Linked DNA regions of Skermanella rosea. The protein of the gene in region 2 interacts with the protein of the main gene of each other region in a pairwise test. Links are inferred from orthologs where the notes say so. Each region holds a gene or a part of one and is shown on either strand. Other genes may lie near its edges. The genes, in order: recR and recO.

Region 1 (10,663 bases), 3.1 Mb from region 2 along the record:
CAGGTGCTCCTGCCGCCAGCCGTAGGCGACGGCGCGCAGCAACGCTATCAGCGTGGTCGGCGTCGCCAGGATCACGCCGTTGTCGATGCCTGCCTCGATCAGGCCGGGGTCATGCTCCAGGGCGGCGCTGAAGAAGTTCTCGCCGGGAAGGAACAGCACGACGAACTCCGGCGAGGCGGCGAACTGGTCCCAGTAGGCCTTGCCGCCCAGCTGCTTCATGTGCTCCCGCACGTGGCGGGCATGGCGGACCAGGGCGTCGCGCCGGCCGGCGTCCTCGGACGAGCCGGTCGCGTCGAGATAGGCTTCGACCGGGGCCTTGGCGTCCACCACGATGGTCTTGTTGCCCGGCAGCTTGACGACCATGTCGGGGCGCAGCTTGTTGCCCTGGTCGCCGGTCACCGTCTGCTGCTCGAAGAAGTCGCAATGGTCGACCATGCCGGCCATCTCGACCACCCGCTTCAGCTGGATCTCGCCCCAGCGGCCGCGCGCGACGGGGGAGCGCAGCGCCCGGACGAGGTTGGCGGTCTCACCGCGCAGTTCGCGCTGGCTGTCCAGCAGCGAGAGAACCTGCTGCTTCAGTCCTTCATAGGCGCCGATCCGCTCCTTCTCCAGCGTCTGGATCTGGCCGTCCATCTTCTCCAGCGACTGGCGCACCGGCGCTACCAGGTCGGAGATCGCCGCCTGCCGCTGCTCCAGGTCGCCGCGGGCACTCTCCTGGAAGCGCTCCAGGGTGGTGCGGGCGAGGTCGAGGAAGCTCTGGTTGTTGCTGCGTAGCGCCTCCGCCGACAAGGCCTTGAAGGCGTCGGACAGCTTCGCTTCGGCCCGCTCCAGCAGGGCTATCTTCTCGGCCGAGGCCAGCCGTTCCTGCTCCAGCCGGGTCTGGAGCTGGGCGTGGCCGGTCTGGGCGCGCCCGAGTTCACCGCGGAGCGCCGAGAGCGCCCGGTCCCGCTCCGCCAGATCGGCCCGCAGGTCGTCGTTCTGGCGCAGCGCGAAATCCGCCTCCGCCGCAAGCCGGCCGGCCTCCGCCTGGCCGATGCCGCCGCTGCGCAACAGCAGGACGATGCCGGCTCCGAAGACGAAGCCCAGGATCAGCGACAGCACGTCGAGCGCGAACGGCATCAGTTCTCCTTCCACCAGGTAACCGGATGCTACCGGATCGGGCGGGGAAAGAGAACAGGGGAAGAACGGTCCGGCCGGAGGCCGTCAGAACGGGCGCCGGGACCGGAGTGCCGCGGTCAGCGTTCCGTCGTCCAGGTAGTCAAGCTCGCCGCCCACAGGCACGCCGTGGGCCAGCCGCGATACCGTCACGTCGCAATCGGCCAGCCGGTCGGTTATGTAGTGGGCGGTCGTCTGGCCTTCGACCGTGGCGTTCATCGCCAGGATCACTTCGGTCACCTCCGGCCGGCGGGCGCGGTTGATCAGGCTGGTGACGTTGAGGTCGTCGGGGCCGATGCCTTCCAGCGCCGACAGGGTGCCGCCCAGCACATGGTAGAGGCCCTTGAAGGAGCCGGTGCGCTCCAGCGCCCACAGGTCGCCGACCTCCTCCACCACGCAGATCAGGGCGCCGTCCCGCCTTGGATCGGCGCAGACGGAGCAGGGGTCGCGGGTGTCGAGGTTGCCGCACACCGAGCATGTCTTGATGGCGTCGGCCGCCTCGTGCATGGCATCGGCCAGCGGGCCCAGCAGGCTTTCGCGCCGCTTGATCAGGTGCAGCGCCGCCCGCCGCGCGGATCGCGGCCCCAGCCCGGGCAGCTTGGCCAGGAGCTGGATCAGGCGGTCGATCTCGGAACTGCTCAAATTCGCTCCCTGGCTTTGCAGGAGGATTGCGCTCTCCCGTCATAGCCGGGCTTGACCCGGCTATCTCCCGGCGGGAACGGGCTCGTCTGAACGCCCGGAGATGACCGGGTCAAGCCCGGTCATGACGAAAAGGAGGTCGTTGCCAGTGGTCCGGCCACGATGAAGAGGAAGGCCGGCGCGACCGGGGAGGCCGCCCTTCCGCTCAGAACGGCAGCTTCATGCCCGGGGGAAGCTTCATGCCGCCCATCAGCTTCTGGGTCTCCTCGGCGACGTGCTGCTCGACCTTCAGCTTGGCGTCGTTGAAGGCGGCGACGATCAGGTCCTCGATCACCTCGATGTCGTCGGGATCGACCACGGACTTGTCCAGCTTCAGCTTCTTCATCTCGCCCTTGCCGTTGAGCGTGACGTTGACCATCCCGGCGCCGGACTGGCCGGTGACTTCGACCTCGGCCAGCGCTTCCTGCATCTGCTGCATGCGGGTCTGCATTTCCTGGGCCTGCTTCATCATTTGGCCGAGATTCTTCATGGCTTAAAATTCTCCTATGTCGTCCAGGTCGGACGGGGCTTCCTCGTAGAAATCGGTCTCAAGGGCGTCTTCCGCAAGCGCCTCGTCGGAGGTGGGTTCAGGTTCCGCCAGATCGCGCACTTCGGATATCTCGGCACCGGGGAAGATGTCGAGCACCGCGCGCACCACCGGATGCCGGGCCGCCTCCTCCCGCGCCTGGGTCTTGGCATTGCGGTCCTGCTCGCTCAGCGTCGGCTCGCCGGGCGCGCCGGAGATCGTGACCATCCAGCGCCGGCCGGTCCATTCCGTCAGCAGCTTGCCGACCCGGCCGGAAAGCTCCGCCATGGCGCGGTCCTTCGGGCGGATTTCCAGCCGGCCCGGCTCGCACCGGACGCAGTGGACGCTGCTGTAGAGCTGGCCGTACAGCGAGCCCTCGCGCATCTCGCCGAACAGGGCTACCACCTCGCGGAAGGTCTTCGGCTCCGGCAGCGGCTCCGCCTCTCCGGCCTGTTCCGAAGGGGCCTGCTCGGGGGCGGCGTGGGCCGTCGCGGCGGTTTCGACGGCCGGCTGGGCGGAGCCGGCCTGGACCCGGGGCGGGGCGGAATGGGCAACCGCCAGGGCCGGGCCGTTCGCCCGGGCGCCGCCACCCCCGCCACTGGCCCCTGCACCCCCGTTGCCGCCCGCCGGCCCGCCCGACGCGGCGCCGCCCTGGAGCTGGCGGATGAGGTCGGCCGGGTTGGGCAGGTCGGCGGAATAGGCCAAGCGCACGAGCACCATCTCGGCCGCGTCGAAGGGCACCGGCGCGCTCTGCACCTCGCCCAGGCCCTTCAGCAGGATCTGCCAGGCCCGGGTCAGCGCGGGCATGCCCAGCTTGCCCGACAGCTCGCCGCCCCGGACCCGCTCCGTCTCCGGCGTGCCGGGGTCCGTCGCGGTCTCCGGCACCACCTTGAAGCGGGTCAGGAAATGGGTGAAATCCAGCAGGTCCTGGAGCACCACGACCGGGTCGGCGCCGCTGCGGTGCAGGTCGGACAGGATGTCCAGGGCCTCGCGCGGCTGCCCGGTCATCGCCGACTCGAACAGGTCGACCACGCGGGCGCGGTCGGCCAAGCCCAGCATGTCGCGGACCTGGACCGCGGTCAGCCGCTCGCCGCCGAGCGCTATGGCCTGGTCGAGCAGGCTCAGCCCGTCGCGCGCCGAGCCGTCGGCGGCCCGGGCGATCAGCGCCATGGCGTCCGGCTCGACCGTCACGCCTTCCGCCTCGGCGACGCGGTTGAAATGCTTCACCAGCGTCTGGCTGTCGATCCGGCGCAGGTCGAAGCGCTGGCAGCGCGACAGCACGGTGACCGGGACCTTGCGGATCTCGGTCGTGGCGAAGATGAACTTCACATGCTCTGGCGGCTCCTCCAGCGTCTTCAACAGGGCGTTGAAGGCGTTCTTGGTGAGCATGTGGACTTCGTCGATGATGTAGACCTTGTAGCGCGCCGACACCGGGCCGTAGCGAACGCCGTCGATGATCTCGCGGATGTCGTCCACGCCGGTCCGGCTGGCGGCGTCCATCTCCATCACGTCCACGTGCCGGTCGGCGGTGATGCTGCGGCAGTTGTCGCAGACGCCGCAGGGCGTGATGGTCGGCCCGCCGGTCCCGTCGGGGCCGGTGCAGTTCAGCGCGCGGGCGATGATCCGGGCGGTCGTGGTCTTGCCCACCCCGCGCACGCCGGTCAGCATGAAGGCATGGGCCAGGCGGCCCGAGCGGATGGCGTTGGTCAGCGTGCGGACCAGCGCCTCCTGGCCCACCAGTTCGGAGAAGTCGCGCGGACGGTATTTGCGCGCCAGGACCCGATAGGCCTTGCCGCCGGCTTCGGACGCGCCGTCGGCCGGCGCGGAGGTCAGGGGAGGGAGGATCTGGTCGGTCAACACGATACTCTGGCGTCGGGCAACGGCGTTGCGGCCAGTCTAATCCCCGACGGCGGCTTGTCGAAGCGGAAAGACGAACCGGCGCGGAGTGTCGGATGATGCGGGGGAAATAAATGGGGTGGGAGGCTGGACGAACGACCCGAGCCGAAACTCGTTACGGCTGCTTCCTTCCGGACCTGACCGGGTTGGCGAGGGACTCGTCCGCCGCCAACCTCCCGACGCCTATATGGCGCGCGGCGGCGCGCGGAGCAAGGGGAAACGCGCCGCCGCGCGCGCAGGGCACCGATCCGGGATGAACTCCCTTCCCGAAACGGGTCCGGTGTGCCACCTATAGGCCCATGCCAAACAAGCCTAGGCCCATGCCAAACAAGCCAAATTTCTACGCCGGCGGCGTGCTCGACAGGGTATCGGCGCAGCGCAAGGACCAGGACTGGATCGACGCCCTGTTCGCGGCGGCCGAGACCAGGATCGTGCCGATCTGGCGCGCCCAGAATTTCGTGGCCGAGGGGGCCGACCTGCCGCGGGCGGGGCTGCTTTCCCTGGCCGACCTGCCCGAAGGGGCGGAGACCATGCTGCTGGGACTGCTCGACGGTACGGCCTATTTCGCCGCCGACCTGTCCCACATCGAGGACCCGGCCGCCCATCCCAATCTTGCCGGCCGGGGCAGCTTCGCCGACCTGCGAAGCTTCGGCCCGCTGATGGCGCCGGAGGAAGGCAACATCCTGGCCTATGCCCGCGGCCTGACCTGGTGGCACGCCCGGCACCGTTTCTGCGGAGTCTGCGGCCATCCCACGGTCAGCGCCGATGCCGGCCATGTCCGCCGCTGCACCAATCCCGACTGCGCCACGCCGCACTTCCCGCGGACCGATCCCGCGGTGATCATGCTGGTCCATGACGGCGACCGCTGCCTGCTGGGCCGCCAGTCGCGCTTTCCGCCGGGGATGTATTCGACGCTGGCCGGGTTCGTCGAGCCGGGCGAGAGCCTGGAGGAGGCGGTCGCCCGCGAGGTGCTGGAGGAGACCGGCATCCGGGTGGGCGAGGTGACCTACCACTCGTCCCAGCCCTGGCCGTTCCCCTCGTCGCTGATGCTGGGCTTCCATGCCGAGGCGGTGAGCCGGGACATCAGCATCGACCAGGACGAGCTGGAGGACGCCGGCTGGTTCACCCGCGACGAGATCCTGACCACCTGGGGCGAGGGCGGAACCCACCGCCTGCCGCGGCCCGACTCGATCTCGCGCCGGCTGATCGAGGGCTGGCTGCACGGCTGAGGCTGCCGGGGTCCCTCAATCGTCGCCGTGGGCCTGGCTCTGCTCGCGGCGGAAGGGATGGGCCGGATAGACGCCCAGGATCTTCACCTCCCGGGCGAAGAACTCCAGCTCCTCCAGCGCCAGGCGCAGGGGGCGCTCCTCCGGATGGCCCTCGACGTCCACGTAGAACTGGGCGGCGGTGAAGCGGCCCTCGACCATGTAGCTTTCCAGCTTGGTCATGTTGACGCCGTTGGTCGCGAAACCGCCCATCGCCTTGTAGAGCGCCGCCGGCACGCTGCGGACCCGGAACACGAAGGTCGTCACCACCGGGCCGGAATGGGGCGCCGGATGGACCGGCTCCCGCGCCATGATCAGGAAGCGCGTGGTGTTGTGCTCGGCGTCCTCGATCCCCTGCTTCAGGGACTTCAGCCCGTAGATCTCGCCGGCCAGTTCCGACGCGATGGCGCACTCCGTGACGTCGCCGCGCTGGGCGATCTCGGCCGCGGCGCCGGCGGTGTCGGCATGGGTGATCTCGCGCAGGCCCAGCGCGCGGGTCACCTTGCGGCACTGGGACAGCGCCTGGATGTGGCTGCGCACCACCTTGATGGTGTCGAGCGTGGCACCCGGCGGCGCCAGCAGGTGGTGGTTCACCCGCTGGTAGTGCTCGCCGATGATGTGCAGCCCGCCCTGGGGCAGAAGGTGGTGGTTGTCGGCGACCCGGCCGGCGACCGAGTTCTCGACCGGGATCATGCCCAGCTCCGCCTCTCCCCCATGCACCGCGGCGAAGACGTCCTCGAAGGTGGCGCAGGGCAGCGTCTTCCGGTCGGGAAAGACGTTGCGGCAGGACAGGTCGGAGTAGGCGCCGGGCGAACCCTGGAAGGCGATCAGGCTGGATCTGGACATGGGACCGGAGAAAAAACGAGAACGGGGGAGGGGACCGGGATCAGCGCTTGAGGAGCACCCGGGCCCGGGCGAGGTCGGCCGGAGTATCGACGCCGAGCGGAACCGCGTCAACGACGGCCACGTCGATCCGCATGCCTGCGGCCAAGGCGCGCAACTGCTCCAGCCGCTCCTGCTGTTCCAGGTGCGACGGTGGCAGCGACACGAACCGGGCCAGGGCCGAGCGCCGGTAGGCGTAGAGGCCGATATGGTGCAGCAGCGGCGCCTCCCCGGTGGGGGCGGTGGCGCGGGTGAAATAGAGCGCCCGGCCGCGCCGGGCGCCCGGCGCCCGCTCGACCACCGCCTTGACCACGTTGGGATTGCCGCGCTCCGTCGCGTCCTCGATCTCCACCGCCAGCGTGCCGATGTCGACCCCGGGCTCGTCCAGCAGCGCGTAGGCGGCGCGGATCGTCTCGGGCGATATCGTCGGCAGGTCGCCCTGGACGTTGACCACCGCGTCGAACCTGCCTTCCGGGTCGAAGGACTGGAGCGCCTCGAAGATCCGGTCGGAGCCGGAGGGATGGTCCGGCCGGGTCAGCACGGCCTGGCCGCCGGCCTTCGTGACCGCATCGGCGATCTCGGCCTCGGCGCAGGCGACCAGGACCGGGCCGATGGCGGCCTCGGCGGCGCGGCGCCAGACATGGACGATCATCGGCTCGCCGTGGATGTCGGCCAGCGGCTTGCCGGGCAGACGCGTGGAGGCGAGTCGCGCGGGCACGATGACGACCGGGTTGCCCGGCGCCTCGTTCCGGGATCCGGGATTTTTCACGCCGCCATCACTTTGGGCGGGATTGTTCTGAGCAGGATTGGTTGGCATGGTGGCCATCTGCGACATTTGGGTTATAGCTGTGCGTGCGACATTTCGTCCCGAGGGTCAAGCCTCAAAGCGGCTGACCCCCGCGCCCCGGGACCCTATGTTGCGGACAAGGAAACAACAAGCCGCTGCGCGTGACAGCAGCCGGCCCGGCCGCTATCTTGCGGTGATTACAAGGGAATTGGGGACTCGCGGCATGTCGAGCATGGAATTCAACAAATTGTCCGGCGCCGTCCTGTTGGGCGGCCTGATCGCGATGATGTCCGGCTTCATCGCGGATGTACTGGTCGAGCCTGAGCATCTGGAACAGAACGCCTACGTCGTGGACACCAGTGCGGTCACCACGTCGGCCCCCGCCGAGGAAGGCCCGGCCGAGCCGGAGCCGATCGCCCCGCTGCTGGCCTCCGCCGACCCGGCTGCCGGCGAGCGCGCCGCGCGGGCCTGTGCCTCCTGCCACTCTTTCGAGAAGGGCGGCGCCGCCAAGGTCGGCCCCAACCTGTGGGGAGTCGTCGGCGGACCGCACGGCCATATGGAAGGCTTCGCCTACAGCTCCGCGATCAAGGACATGCCCGGCAACTGGGACTACGAGGCGCTGAACCATTTCCTGCTGAATCCCAAGCAGTATGCCCCCGGCACCAAGATGAACTTCGCGGGCATCAAGAAGCCCGAGGACCGGGCGAACCTGATCGCCTGGCTGCGCACCCAGGCCGACGAGCCGGCGCCGCTGCCGCAGTGACCATCTGACGCTTCACTCCCGTCCGACCGGATGACCAGAGACATGACGGCTTCATACAACACCGATCAACCGGTCACCCCGTCGGGCGGAACGGTGGATCTCGCGTGCCGCCTCGCCGATGCCGCCGGCACCGTGATCCGCAGGTATTTCCGAACCCCGTTCGCGGTCGACGACAAGCCGGACAGTTCGCCGGTCACCATTGCCGACCGCGAGGCCGAGGCGGCGATCCGATCGATCCTGGCCGCGGAGCGGCCGGACGACGGGATCATCGGGGAGGAGCACGGGACGACCAACCCCGATGCCGAGTGGCTGTGGGTGATCGACCCGATCGACGGCACGAAATCCTTCATCACCGGCCGCCCGACCTTCGGCACCCTGGTGGCGCTGCTCCACCGGGGCGTCCCCGTGCTGGGCGTGATCGACCAGCCGATCGTGGGCGACCGCTGGATCGGCGTCGAGGGGCGCCCGACCACGCTGAACGGCAAGGCCGCCCGGGTGCGGGCCTGCCCGACGCTGGGCCGGGCCACCCTGAACACCACGTCGCCCGACCTGTTCGGGCAGCACGACTTTACCGCCTTCCGCCGCGTCGCGGACGAGGTCAAGCTGACCATGTACGGCGGCGACTGCTACGCCTACGGGCTGCTGGCCGCCGGATTCGTCGACCTGGTGGTCGAGGCCGGGCTGAAGCTGTACGACTTCGCGGCCCTCGTCCCCGTGGTCCAGGGGGCCGGCGGGATCATGACGGACTGGACGGGAGCGCCGCTCGGCCCGGGTTCAGACGGCCGCGTGCTGGCCGCCGGTGATATTGCCGGCCATACGGAAGCGCTGCGGCGGCTGGGCGTTATGCCGTTCGGTTGATATCCCGGCAATCTTTTCGCTTTCCCCTGCCCATCCCCTATCGCCATCTGATAAGAGTCGAGTCCGCGCGGCCACGGACCGGCTGCGCCGCTCCCTCACCCTTGCGCTTGAGACCAGGGAATGTCTGCCATGCTGATCCCGAAACCAGCCCAGTCAGCTTACGAGAACGCCGACACGGACATCCGCGAGATGCTCGACCGGATGATCGCCGAACTTCAGGCCGCCCCCTCCTGGGAACAGCGCAGCACCCAATTCCTCGAGATCATCGACGCCCTGGAACTGGCGTTCGAGGGTGACGAGGATGCGGACGACGAGTACGACGACGGGGCCGACGGGCTGGATACGGCCGCCCTGGACGAAGACGATCTCGATGACGACGATGAGTTCGACGGCGACGAGTTCGATGACGAGGACGACGAATACGTGGAGGAGCAGGCCGCGGCCGACGGAAAGGTGAACGGCTGGCACGGCGACGACGTGGTTCCGGCCGACGACGGGGATGACGATGCCGTCGTGGTCGAGGAATTCGCCGACGTGCTGCCCTTCTATGTCGGCGCCGTCCTGGAGCGGCTGGGCGAGACCAAGATCGAGCGTCCCGAGCAGGCCGCCTTCTACCTGCTGTCGTGCCACCCCGAACATACCGAAGCGGCGCAGTCCTGGCTGGAGAAGGGCGCCAACATGAAGCGGTTCCAGAAGTTCGTGGACGAAACGCCCGATTACGAGGCGATCCTGGAGATGATGGACGACCGCTACGGCGAAGAGGACGACGACGAAGACGAGGACGAATGAGCCGGTGTCCGGTCCGGGATCGCCGGGTGAGTTCAAGAGGGTTTTGCGGTGGCGATCATGCTCCATATCGTCATGACCGGACTTGATCCACGACTGTCCGACACGGTGATTGCCCCATCAGGAAAAGTATTGGCCGTAGGCAGAAATACTCCCTTCCCGTCATGGCCGGACTTGATCCGGCCATCTTATCGCGGATTCCATCGGGGCTCCGTGGCCGGAGATGCCCGGATCAAGTCCGGGCATGACGACTTACAGAAGAAAACGCGGCCTTGTAAACTTCCTCTGGCTGATCTTGCGGGCACCGTGCCGGCAGTCGCGGAACGGGTCCGGCCAGGGTGCGGGCGCAGATCGGCCGCTCCGGAAAGCCATACGGGGGAGTCACGATGAGACACCTCTTCGCCGTTCCCATGCTGCTGCTCGTCCTGGCTTCCGCCGGCCATGCCGGGGACTCCGTCACCCGGACGCATGCGCTGGCTGAGTTCAGCACGCCGAAGTACGATGCCGGCTTCGCCCGTTTCGACTATGTCGATCCCGCGGCCCCGAAGGGCGGCGCCGTCGTCATGGCGGAGCCGGGAAGCTTCGACAGCCTGAATCCGATCATCCTGCGCGGGCAGGTGCCGCGCAGCCTCGACATCGTCTCGGAGACCCTGTTCACCGGGTCCGGCGACGAGTTGGACGTGGTCTACGGCCTGCTCGCCGAGAGCGCGGAATACCCGGCGGACAAGAGCTGGGTGGTGTTCAACCTGCGCCCGGAAGCCCGGTTCCATGACGGCCATCCGGTGACGGCCGCCGACTTCGTTTTCGGCTGGAAGGCCATCGAGCAGCATGGCCGGCCCTTCCTCAAGAGCTTCCTGGAGGATATCGCGGCGGTCGAGGCGCTGGACGAGCACCGCCTGAAGGTGAGCTTCAAGGGAAGCGGCGAGATGAAGCCGCTGATCCGCGCCGCCGGCATCCTGGCGCCGGTACCCGAGCACTGGTGGACGGCGGAGGGCCGCGACATTTCGAAGACGACCCTGGAGCCGCCTCTGACCAGCGGCCCCTACCGGGTCAAGGCGGTCGATCCC
Region 2 (10,691 bases):
GTTGGTGACGACGGTCCACGGCTGGGTCAAGCATACCTCCAAGACGCCGCTCTATTACGCGATCGACCGCTGGACGCTGCCGCGCCACGACCAGGTGATCGTGGTGTCGTCCGACCTGTACGAGCGCTGCCGCGCCGGCGGCGTCCGGGAGGACCGGCTTCACCTGATCGAGAACGCCATCGACACGGAGGATTTCCGCCGGTCCGGCCCCGCCGCCCTGGCGCCGGAGCGCGGCCGTCTGCCACCTGGGCGCCTGCTGGTCGGCGCCGTGGGGCGGCTGTCCGCCGAGAAGGGGTTCGACCTGCTGATCCGGGCGGTCGCGGCCCTGATCGACGAGGGCCTGGACCTGGAACTGTGGATCGCCGGCGAGGGCGAGGAGAAGGCGGCGCTGGAGGGCCAGGCCGCCGCGACGGGCCACGGCGACCGGATCCGCCTGCTGGGCTTCCGGGCCGACACGGTCGGGCTGTTCGAGTGCTTCGACCTGTTCTGCCTGTCCAGCCTCCGCGAGGGCCTGCCCAACGTGGTGCTGGAGGCGATGGCGATGGAAGTCCCGGTGCTGGCGACCCGGTGCGGCGGCATCGACAGCTTCGCCCGAGACGGTGCCGACATGCTGACGGTCGAAGCCGGATCGGCCGAAGCCCTGGCCGGCGGCCTGCGTCGCCTGGCCGGGGATCCGGAGGCGCGGCACCGGCTCGCCCGGGCGGCCCGGCGGCGGATCGAGGCCGAGTTCAGTTTCCGCCGCCGCATGGACCGGATGGCCGAGGTCTACGGCCTGCTCTGGTGAGACCCGCTTCAGCGGCGCGCGGCGAACACCCCGGCGGCGATCACCCCGGCCGCGGCCAACCCCGCGAGCATCAGGGGCTGTGACCCGCTTGCCTGCTGCCGGTAGCCGCCGGAGGCGCCGGTCCCCTGGGGCACCGGCCTGAACAGCGAGCCGTGGGTATAAGGCGACGGCGCCGCCCGCCGGAAATAGCGCCGCAGGCCGCGCGCCATCACTTCCTCCGTCAGGGCCGGCGCCAGGGTATGGGCCAGCTTGGTCAGCGGAGCCAGCGCGCCGACGCTGACGCCGCGCCGGGGGCGCAGCGCCAGCCCGACCATCGCGTCGGCCACCCGCTCGGGCGAGACCAGCGGCGATCCGGGCTTCAGCTCCTTGCCCATGTAATTGCCGCCGTGCTGGTATCCCGGCGTGTCGATCACCGCGGGAAACACGTTGCAGACATGGATGTCGGGCCACTCCTCCAGCTCGAGCCGCAGGCTCTGGGTGAAGCCTTCCAATCCGAACTTGCTCGCGGCATAGGCGGCGGCGAAGGGCGGCGCGATCCACGCGCCGAACGAGATATTGGTGATCAGCGTGCCGTGGCTCTGCCCCAGGAAATAGGGCAGCACGGCATGGGTGCCGTTCATGCTGCCGAACAGGTTGGTCTCGATCACCTGGCGATGGGAGGCCATGGGCACGTCGGCGAACGGCCCGACCAAGCCGATGCCGGCATTGTTGATCCAGACGTCGATCTCGCCGAACCGCTCGACCGCCTCCTCCGCCAGCAGGCGCATGTCGTCCAGTTCGGTCACGTCGGACGGAATGGCGATCACGTCGGCGCCGTAGCTCCGGCACTCGGCGGCAACCTCGTCCAGCGCCTCGTCGCGCCGGGCGGCAAGGGCCAGGTTGGCGCCCTGCCGGGCGAAGGCGACGGCGGTCGCCCGGCCGATGCCGCTCGAAGCACCGGTGATGACGACCGTGGAATTCCGCAGGCTGCGCATGGGATGCCTTTCTGTCTTGGATAGGATTCCCATGACAACAGCGCTGGCGGCCGTCCATCCCGTGGAAGCCCTTCCAGCGGAGGGGCGACGTCCCGCCGCCCAAGTGCGCGGGACGCGCACCCTCCCCGGTGGGCAGGGCTATCGCGCCGACACCTGCCGGTACTTCCCGTCCTGCCAGGAGTACATGACGTAGGCGGGCTTGGTCAGGTCGCCCTTGTCGTCGAAATCCAGCGTCCCGATCACCGTGTCGAAGGTCCCTTCGCGGAGCGCGTCGGCGACCGCGTCCGGCTCGGGTTCGCCGGCCGCCTCGATGCCCTGGGCCAGCACCTGCAAGGCCGCGTAGCTGTACAGCGTGAAGAAGGCCGGGTCGATGTTGTCCGCGCGGAGCTGCTCGATCACGGGGGCGGCGGTCGGGTTGGCGGTCGGGTCCGGGCTGAAGGTGAACAGGGTGCCGGCCCCGCTCTCCCCGGTGATGGCCCAGAAGTCCGGGTTGGACAGGCCGTCGCCCGCGACCAGCACGGCGTCCATGCCGGCGTTGCTCATCTGGCGGACGATCTGGCCCGCTTCCGCGTGGTAGCCGCCGAAATAGACCGTGTTCACGCCTTCCGACTTCATCTTGGTGACCAGGGCGGAGAAATCGCTCTCTCCCGGATTGACCGAGCCGGTCATGACCGGCTGGATGCCTTTCTCGGCGAGCCGCTTGGCCGTGGCGTCGGCCAGCCCGCTGCCGTAGGCCTGCTTGTCGTGGATGATCGCGACCTTGGGGTTCTGGACCTGCGCCGCGATATGGTCGGCGGCCACCTGCCCCTGCTGGTCGTCGCGCCCCGCCACCCGGAAGACGTTGTCCAGGCCGCGCTCGGTCAGCACCGGCGCGGTCGCGGTCGGCGAGATCATGATGATCCCCTCCTCCGAATAGACGTCGGAGGCCGGCACCGACGGTCCGGTGCACATGTGGCCGATGACGAACTGGATTCCGTCGTTGACGATCTGGTTGGCGGCGGAAACGCCCTGCTTGGGGTCGCAGGCGTCGTCATAGACCTTGACGCTGATCTCCTCGCCGTTGATCCCGCCCTTGGCGTTGATCTCCTTCGCGGCGGCTTCGACGCCGCTGCGCATCTGCTCGCCGAACGATGCCATGGAACCCGTCACGGCGGTCACGACGCCGACCTGGATCTCCGCCTGCGCGGCTCCCGCGGTCGTGGCGAGCATCGCGAGGGCCGCGAGGGAAACGGATGTCCTGTACATCTCTGATGGCTCCTACCCGTACTTCTACGCTTTTCCTGGATTGCCGACCGTCACTGGTCGTTCTGCTCCGGACCGATGATCGTCCTGGCTTCGGCGCCGTACTCGAACTCCGGCGCGTTATCCAGTTCCTCCTCGTTCAGGGTCGCGATCAGCGCGTTGCCCTGGGGATCGACCCGGACCCGGTCCCACGGCAGCGTGACCAGCTGCTCGCCCAGCCCGAGAATTCTCGATCGGGACATGACCAGGCTGGTTATCGACGGGCTGTCGGGCTCGGTCACGAAGTCGCGCACCTCGCCGATATCCTCGCCCGCGGCATTGCGGACGTTCCAGCCGACCACGTCCTCCGGCATGCGGCCGGCGATGGTCGGGACCTCGACGACGCGGATCTGCGGCTCGCCCGTCGTCTCGACCTGCACCTCGGCGGGTGCCGATTCGATCCGGATCTGCGGGTCGGCCGGCCGGACCTCTACCGTGCCCTGGCCCTGGACGACGGCTCCGGCCGGCGCCTGCTGATCCGCCGGCTGCGGCGGCGGTGCCGCCTGGTCCTGGGCGAGGGCCGGTGCGGCCAGGCAGAGCGCCAGGGCCGGCGCCAGGAGAAGGTGTCTCTTCATGGGGTTTGCTCCTGTTGGCGGCGCGGGTCAGCGGGCGGGGCCGACGACGGCGTTGGCGCCTTCGGCATAGTCGTGGTCGGGCGCGGCTTCGAGTTGCTGCCGGTCCATCGGCAGGGTGACCGGCCCGTCCTGCGGTTCGGCGTTCATCTGCCCCCACGGCACCGCGACCTCCTTGGGCGCGCCGAGATAGCCACCCACATCGATGATCGCGGTCTCCACGGTTCCGGCCGGCCCGAGCAGGAGATCCCGGATCTGGCCGACCGGCTCGCCCTGGGCATTGACCACGGGGCGGCCGATCATCCGCTCCGGTGCCACGCCCGCCACGGGACCGTCGGCCGGCGCCGCTTCGGGTGCCGGCTCGGGTGCCGGCGCGGGCGGAACGGCCGGCGCGGGAGCCGGGACCGGCACGACCGGCTGGACGTCGATCCGAGGCTCCGGCTGCTCGATGACCACCTGCGGCTGGGCCTGCTGCACGTCGATCCGGGGCTGCGCCTGCTGCACCGTCACCCGGGGCTCCGGCTGCTCGACCTGGATCTCGGGATCCGATTGCTCGATGATCACCTCGGGCTCGCGCTGCCGGACGATCACCTGAGGCTGGAATTGGCGGACCGTGATCTCGGGCGGCGGCTGGCGCACGATGATCCGGGGCGGCGCCTGCCGGACGATGATCTGCGGCGCCTGCTGCTCGATTATGATCTCCGGCGGCTGCTGTTCCACCGTCACCTCCGGCGGCGGCTGCTGGACGTCCACCGAGGCCGGGGGCTGCTGGACGTTGATCTCCGGCCCTGGCGGCGCCGTCACGGGGGCGGGCTGTTGCGCACCCGCTGCCGGGACCCAGGACCAGGTGGCCAGCGCGGCGGTCGTCATCATCAGGCTTCTGCGCATCCCACTCTCCGACAGTCGTCTCGTGCCCCGGCATCCATGATGCCGGGCCTTCGTGCGACGAAGAACGAAACGACGGTCGGAGTGTTCCTCGGCGGGACAGCTTTATCGGGATCAGGCGAAGCGGTTGTTCTTTGGGAACCCGTTGGGCGGCAGTCGCCCGGAGGTGCCCCGGTTGCCCTTCCAGGGGGTCATGTCGGCCTCCAGCCGGGTGCGTTCCCCGCTCTTCCACGACAGCCCATCCGAGAATTTGAAGGTCGTCAAGTCGGCGAGGCTGCCGTCGGTGTATTTCTGGATCATGACGCCGCGGCCCCGCGCCATCACCGGCACCTCCTCCAGCGGGAAGACCAGTAGCTTGCGGTTGTTGCCGATCGCCGCGACCGTGTCGCCCTCCGCCGGGATGCAGAATCTGGCCTCGACGCCGTCGCCGAGCGTCATGACCTGCTTGCCGCCGCGGGTCTGGGCGATCACCTCGTCCTCCTCCACCTGGAAGCCCCGGCCGTTGGAGGCCGCGACCAGCAGCCGGCGTCCCGGCCGGTGCTTGAACAGGGTGACCAGGTCGGCGTCGTTGGCGAGGTCGATCATCAGCCTCAGCGGCTCGCCGAAACCCCGGCCGCGCGGCAGCTTGTCCACCCCCAGCGTATAGAACCGGCCGTTGGTGCCGAGCACGATCAGCTTGTCCGTGGTCTCCACCCGGAGCACGAAGCGCTCCCGGTCGCCGTCCTTGTACTTGATGTCGGACGTATCGGCCTGATGGCCCTTCACCGTGCGGATCCAGCCCTTCTCGGAGCAGAAGACGGTGACCGGCTCGCGCTCGACCATCGCCTCCAGCGGGATGATCACGGCGGAGGGGGCGTCGGCCACCACCGTCCGGCGGGCGCCCAGCTTGGTCGCCTTGCCGAACCGCTTGCGCGTCTCCGCGATCTGCTTGGCGATCGCCTTCCAGCGCCGGGGCTCGTTCTCCAGCAGGTCCAGCAGGTCGGCGCGCTCGGCCGACAGGCTGTCGTGCTCCTTGCGGATCTCGAACTCCTCCAACTTGCGCAGCGAGCGCAGCCGCATGTTCAGGATCGCCTCCGCCTGCACCTCCGTCAGCGAGAAGGTCTTCATCAGCGAGCGCTTGGGCTCGTCCTCCTCGCGGATGATCCGGATCACCTCGTCCAGGTTCAGGTAGGCGATCAGGTAGCCGCCCAGCACTTCCAGCCGGTGGTCGATCTTGCCCAGCCGGTGGCGCGAGCGCCGCTCCAGCACCTCGATCCGGTGCGCCAGGAAGGCTTGCAGGACCTCGCGCAGGTTCATGACGCGCGGGACGTTGTCCTTGTCCAGCACGTTCATGTTCAGGCCGAACCGGGTTTCCAGGTCGGTGGTCTTGAACAGCGATTCCATCAGCACGTCGGGATCGACGTTGCGGTTCTTCGGCACCAGGACGAGGCGGATGTCCTCCGCCGATTCGTCGCGCACGTCGTCGAGCAGGAACAGCTTCCGCGCCGCCAGCAGTTCGGCGATCTTCTCGATCAGCCGGCTCTTCTGGACCTGGTAGGGGATCTCGGTGACGACGATCTGCCAGGTGCCCTGCCCCAGCTTTTCGACCTCCCACCTGGCGCGCACCCGGAAGCTGCCGCGCCCGGTGCGGTAGGCCTCGGCGATGGCGGCCTGCGACTCGACCAGGATGCCGCCGGTCGGGAAATCGGGACCGGGGACGAACCGGATCAGGTCCTCGACCGTGGCGTCGGGCTTCTTGATCAGATGGCTCAGGGCGTCGCACAGCTCTTCTGCGTTGTGCGGCGGGATCGAGGTCGCCATGCCGACCGCGATGCCTTGCGAGCCGTTGGCCAGCAGGTTCGGGAAGGCGGCGGGCAGCACGATCGGCTCCTCGCCCTCGCCGTCGTAGGTGCCGCGGAAATCGACGGTATCCTCGTCGATCCCTTCGAGCAGGGCGCGGGCCACGTCGGTCAGGCGGGCCTCGGTGTACCGCATGGCGGCGGCGTTGTCGCCGTCGATGTTGCCGAAATTGCCCTGCCCGTCGATCAGCGGATAGCGGACCGCGAAGTCCTGCGCCAGCCGGACCAGCGCGTCATAGACCGCGGTGTCGCCGTGCGGGTGGAACTTACCGATCACGTCGCCGACGACGCGAGCGCATTTCTTGGGCGGGGTGTCCGGGTCCAGCTTCAGCTGGCTCATGGCGTAGAGCAGCCGACGGTGGACCGGCTTCAGCCCGTCGCGCACGTCAGGCAGCGAGCGCGCCATGATGGTGGACAGCGCGTAGGAGAGGTACCGCTCGCCGAGCGCCTCGGAGAGCGGCTTGTCGTGGATGTCGAGTGCAGGGTCGGTCATGTCTTATCTACTACCAGGAAGGGTAGCCATTTTGCGATAGCGTTCTATGAAGCGGGTCCGGGCCGCGGGCAAGGCCGCGACCGCCTGGGAGGAGGCATGAGCGAGCGCGTCGCGTTCCAGGAAATGCCCCGTCAGCTCGAGGCCGGCAAGCACTTCCGCCTCACTCCAGCCGGGCTGCCCGGCCAGGAAGCCCGGCAGGGGAAGCAGCCTGTCGCGGTAGGGCTCGCCGGCCGAGAGGGACACCGCCCGGCCGGTGCGCGGGCTGACATAGGCCAGCGCGTCGTTGCTTCCGGTGGCGGCGCAGGACGCCAGGTCGAGGCCGAAGCCCAGTTCCTGGAGAAGCCCCAGTTCCCACCGGACATAGGCCGGCGCCCACAGCGGGCTCTCGAACGCCTCCAGCAGGGCCGCCAGCCCGTGGAACACCGGCTCGTGCGGCTCCCGGTCGGGCAGGACGACCTCCGTCACGGTGCAGGCCGACACCAGCGCCGCCAGGCGCAGCGGGTCGTCCAGCATGCCGGCGGCGTTGTTGTGGATCGGCTCGATCGTGAAGGTCCCGAGATGGTCGGCCAGCCGGGCCCGCCAGCGGGCGCTGACCCGGTTGCCGGGCTGCAGGTTGCCGCGCTGCCTGGACGAACGGCCGCCCTGCACCAGGCCGGAATGCCGGCCATGGGTGCGGGTCAGCAGGGTGGCCACCACCGCCGCCTCGCCGTGCGGCCGGGCGGACAGCACGATCGCCTCGTCAGTCCATTCCATGGGGATGTTCTAGCAAAGTTCTCATCGGAATGCCTCAACGATCATGATTCTCAGTCGGGGAAAACAACCAAATGCCGGACATCTGTGATATCGTCACGGAACAAAATCCGCCAGCTGCCGTTAACCATAATGTTAACCGGATAATAACCACGGTCGTTCAGGGTGGAGGTCATCAGCCAAGCTCGTGAAACCTCCAAGATGGTGCTGTCATGTGGAACAGCTTTTCCAAGGACTGGGCGCGTTGGTCGCCCGCAGAACGCTTCGTAGCCCGCATGGTATTCCTTGCCGTGACGGTCGGTGCCGCGAGCCAGGCGGTCATCCACGTCATCTGATTTATATGGTGTGAGGACCGTGTCCTTTCATCTCGACGTTTGACTTTCGCCGCCAAATCAAACGTTGTTCGAATCCCGGCGCCTTCGTTTGCGCCATTTTACCCTCCGCCCGGATCGTTGTAGTCATCTGCCCGCGCGCCGAAGTGCGCCGGAGAAGGACCAAGACGAAGAAGGCACCGTGGCCGACGGTGCCGCGCGGAGGAAACGATGGCCGAACCCACCCAGACACCCCTGCTGACCCGCAGCTACGTCCACGGCGCGTCGCCTACGCCGCTGATCGGCGATACCATCGGCGTCCACCTGGACCGCATGGCGGCGCTGTCGCCGGAGGCCGACGCCCTGGTGGTCCGGCATCAGGGCGTCCGGCTGACCTACGCCCAGTTCAAGGCGGAGACCGACCGACTGGCCGCCGGGCTGATCGCGCTGGGGCTGAAGCCGGGTGACCGCATCGGGATCTGGTCGCAGAACAATTCGGAATGGGTGCTGACCCAGTTCGCCACGGCCAAGGCCGGGCTGGTGCTGGTCAACATCAACCCGGCCTACCGCACCCACGAGCTGGAATACGCGCTGAACAAGGTCGGCTGCAAGGCGCTGATCCTGGCCGATTCCTTCAAGAGCAGCGACTATCTCGGGATGCTGCGGCAGGTCGCCCCCGAACTCGACCGCTGCGCGCCCGGGCACCTGGAGTCGCACAAGCTGCCGGCCCTGCGGACGGTGATCCGGCTGGGGGCCGAGATCAGCGCCGGCATGTTCAACTTCGCCGATATCGCAGCGGGCGCCCGCGACGAGCATTTCGCGGAACTGGACCGGCTGCGCGACGCGCTCCAGTTCGACGAGGCTATCAACATCCAGTTCACCAGCGGCACCACGGGCAATCCCAAGGGCGCCACGCTGACCCACCACAATATCCTGAACAACGGCTTCTTCATCGGCGAGGCGATGCGCCTGACCGAGCGGGACCGGCTGTGCATCCCCGTGCCGTTCTACCACTGCTTCGGCATGGTGCTGGGCAACCTCGCCTGCGTCACCCACCGCGCCTGCATGGTGATCCCGGGGGAGGGGTTCGACGCCGAGGCCGTCCTCGCCACGGTCCAGGAGGAGCGCTGCACCGGCCTGCACGGCGTGCCGACCATGTTCATCTCCATCCTCAACCACCCCCGGTTCGGGGAATTCGACCTGACCACGCTGCGCACCGGCATCATGGCGGGCTCGCCCTGCCCGACCGAGGTGATGAAGCGGGTCGCCGGCGAGATGAACATGGGCGAGATCACCATCGCCTACGGCATGACGGAGACCAGCCCGGTCAGCTTCCAGAGCTCGGTGGACGACCCGCTGGAGCGGCGCGTCTCGACCGTCGGCCGCATCCAGCCGCACCTGGAGGTCAAGATCGTCGATGCCGAGGGCCGGATCGTCCCGGTCGGCACGCCCGGCGAACTGCTGACCCGCGGCTATTCCGTGATGCAGGGCTATTGGGGCGACGAGGAGCGCACCCGCGAGGCGATCGACGCCGGCCGCTGGATGCATACCGGCGACCTCGCCACCATCGACGCGGAGGGCTATTGCAACATCGTCGGCCGGATCAAGGACATGGTGATCCGCGGCGGCGAGAACATCTACCCGCGCGAGGTCGAGGAATTCCTCTACACTCATCCGCGGATCAAGGACGTCCAGGTCTTCGGCGTCCCCGACGAGCGGTTCGGCGAGCAGCTCTGCGCCTGGATCCATGTCCAGGACGGCGAGACGCTGACCGAGGAGGAGGTGCTGGAGTTCTGCCGGGGCAGCATCGCCCACTACAAGGTGCCGCGCTACATCCGCTTCGTGGACGGCTTCCCCATGACCGTGACCGGCAAGATCCAGAAATTCATCATGCGGCAGAAGATGGCCGAGGAGCTGAAGCTGGAGCCGGCGAAGACCGCCTGAGCCGCGCTCTCGCCAATGTGATGGGCCTGCGGGTGTTCGGCGGCGCCCGGAGGCACCACATGGCGGGAGTACCGACGACTCAAGAGGATGAAGCGTGATGGCCGCAGATCGGCAATTGGCACAGGCGACTTTCGGCGGCGGCTGCTTCTGGTGCACCGAAGCGGTCTTCCAGCAACTGCGCGGCGTGGAGAAGGTCCAGTCCGGCTATGCCGGCGGGCATGTGGAGAACCCCACCTACGAGCAGGTCTGCACCGCCCGGACCGGGCATGCCGAGGTGGTCCAGATCACCTACGACCCGGAGGTGATCTCCTACCGTGACCTGCTGGAAGTGTTCTTCACCACCCACGATCCGACGACGTTGAACCGCCAGGGCAACGATGTCGGCCCGCAGTACCGCTCGGTGGTCTTCTACCACGACGCGGAGCAGGAACAGACCGCGCGCGAGGTGATCAAGTCCTTCGGCGAGCGGCGGATCTGGGACCGCCCGATCGTGACCGAGCTGGCCCCCCTGCCCGTCTTCTATCCGGCGGAGGCGTACCACGACGACTATTACGCCCGCAACTCGGCCCAGCCCTATTGCCAGGTCGTGATCGCACCGAAGGTCGCCAAGGTCCGCAAGCAGTACATGAATCGCCTGAGGGGAACCGCCTGAGGGCAAGACTTCCGGAGCGGGGCTGCGGCTATTGGGCACGATGATTGCTTGCCCAACTAAAGGTGTTCCTCACGGCTGACATTCCTTCTTTCAATCGTCATGGCCGGATCAAGTCCGGCCATGACGAATCGGGGGACGTTTCTGCCCGTGATCGGTACTTTTCCGCTGGTGTCGATCATTGCGCCAGACAGCCGGGGGAGAAGGCCG

What was found.
Region 1: the proteins of recO (region 2) and recR interact in binary tests that used the Escherichia coli proteins (3 or more experiments, as listed by UniProt). The link is inferred for Skermanella rosea from one-to-one orthologs.

What each region holds. Positions count from the first base shown.
Region 1 is NZ_CP086111.1:5,073,104-5,083,766, reverse strand. The notes cover bases 1-2,919. They hold recR (recombination mediator RecR), read right to left. Parts: upstream 1,798-2,919; coding sequence 1,204-1,797; downstream 1-1,203. Other genes in these bases: JL101_RS23705 (DNA polymerase III subunit gamma/tau), read right to left, coding at 2,327-2,919; JL101_RS23710 (YbaB/EbfC family nucleoid-associated protein), read right to left, coding at 2,000-2,323; rmuC (DNA recombination protein RmuC), read right to left, coding at 1-1,119. In the rest of the region: more of JL101_RS23705, read right to left, coding at 2,920-4,216; nudC (NAD(+) diphosphatase), read left to right, coding at 4,576-5,484; JL101_RS23690 (prephenate dehydratase), read right to left, coding at 5,500-6,366; JL101_RS23685 (3-deoxy-manno-octulosonate cytidylyltransferase), read right to left, coding at 6,407-7,171; JL101_RS23680 (c-type cytochrome), read left to right, coding at 7,413-7,952; hisN (histidinol-phosphatase), read left to right, coding at 7,995-8,810; JL101_RS23670 (hypothetical protein), read left to right, coding at 8,940-9,599; JL101_RS23665 (extracellular solute-binding protein), read left to right, coding at 9,983-10,663. UniProt on the Escherichia coli protein: May play a role in DNA repair. It seems to be involved in an RecBC-independent recombinational process of DNA repair. It may act with RecF and RecO.
Region 2 is NZ_CP086111.1:1,991,779-2,002,469, reverse strand. Bases 5,706-8,652 are described here. They hold recO (DNA repair protein RecO), read right to left. Parts: upstream 7,581-8,652; coding sequence 6,831-7,580; downstream 5,706-6,830. Other genes in these bases: JL101_RS09160 (AMP-binding protein), read left to right, coding at 8,120-8,652; JL101_RS09165 (hypothetical protein), read right to left, coding at 7,631-7,903; parC (DNA topoisomerase IV subunit A), read right to left, coding at 5,706-6,827. Outside these bases: JL101_RS09200 (glycosyltransferase), read left to right, coding at 1-784; JL101_RS09195 (SDR family oxidoreductase), read right to left, coding at 793-1,758; JL101_RS09190 (branched-chain amino acid ABC transporter substrate-binding protein), read right to left, coding at 1,897-3,003; JL101_RS09185 (PRC-barrel domain-containing protein), read right to left, coding at 3,054-3,614; JL101_RS09180 (PRC-barrel domain-containing protein), read right to left, coding at 3,642-4,499; more of parC, read right to left, coding at 4,611-5,705; more of JL101_RS09160, read left to right, coding at 8,653-9,832; peptide-methionine (S)-S-oxide reductase MsrA, read left to right, coding at 9,930-10,484. UniProt on the Escherichia coli protein: Involved in DNA repair and RecF pathway recombination.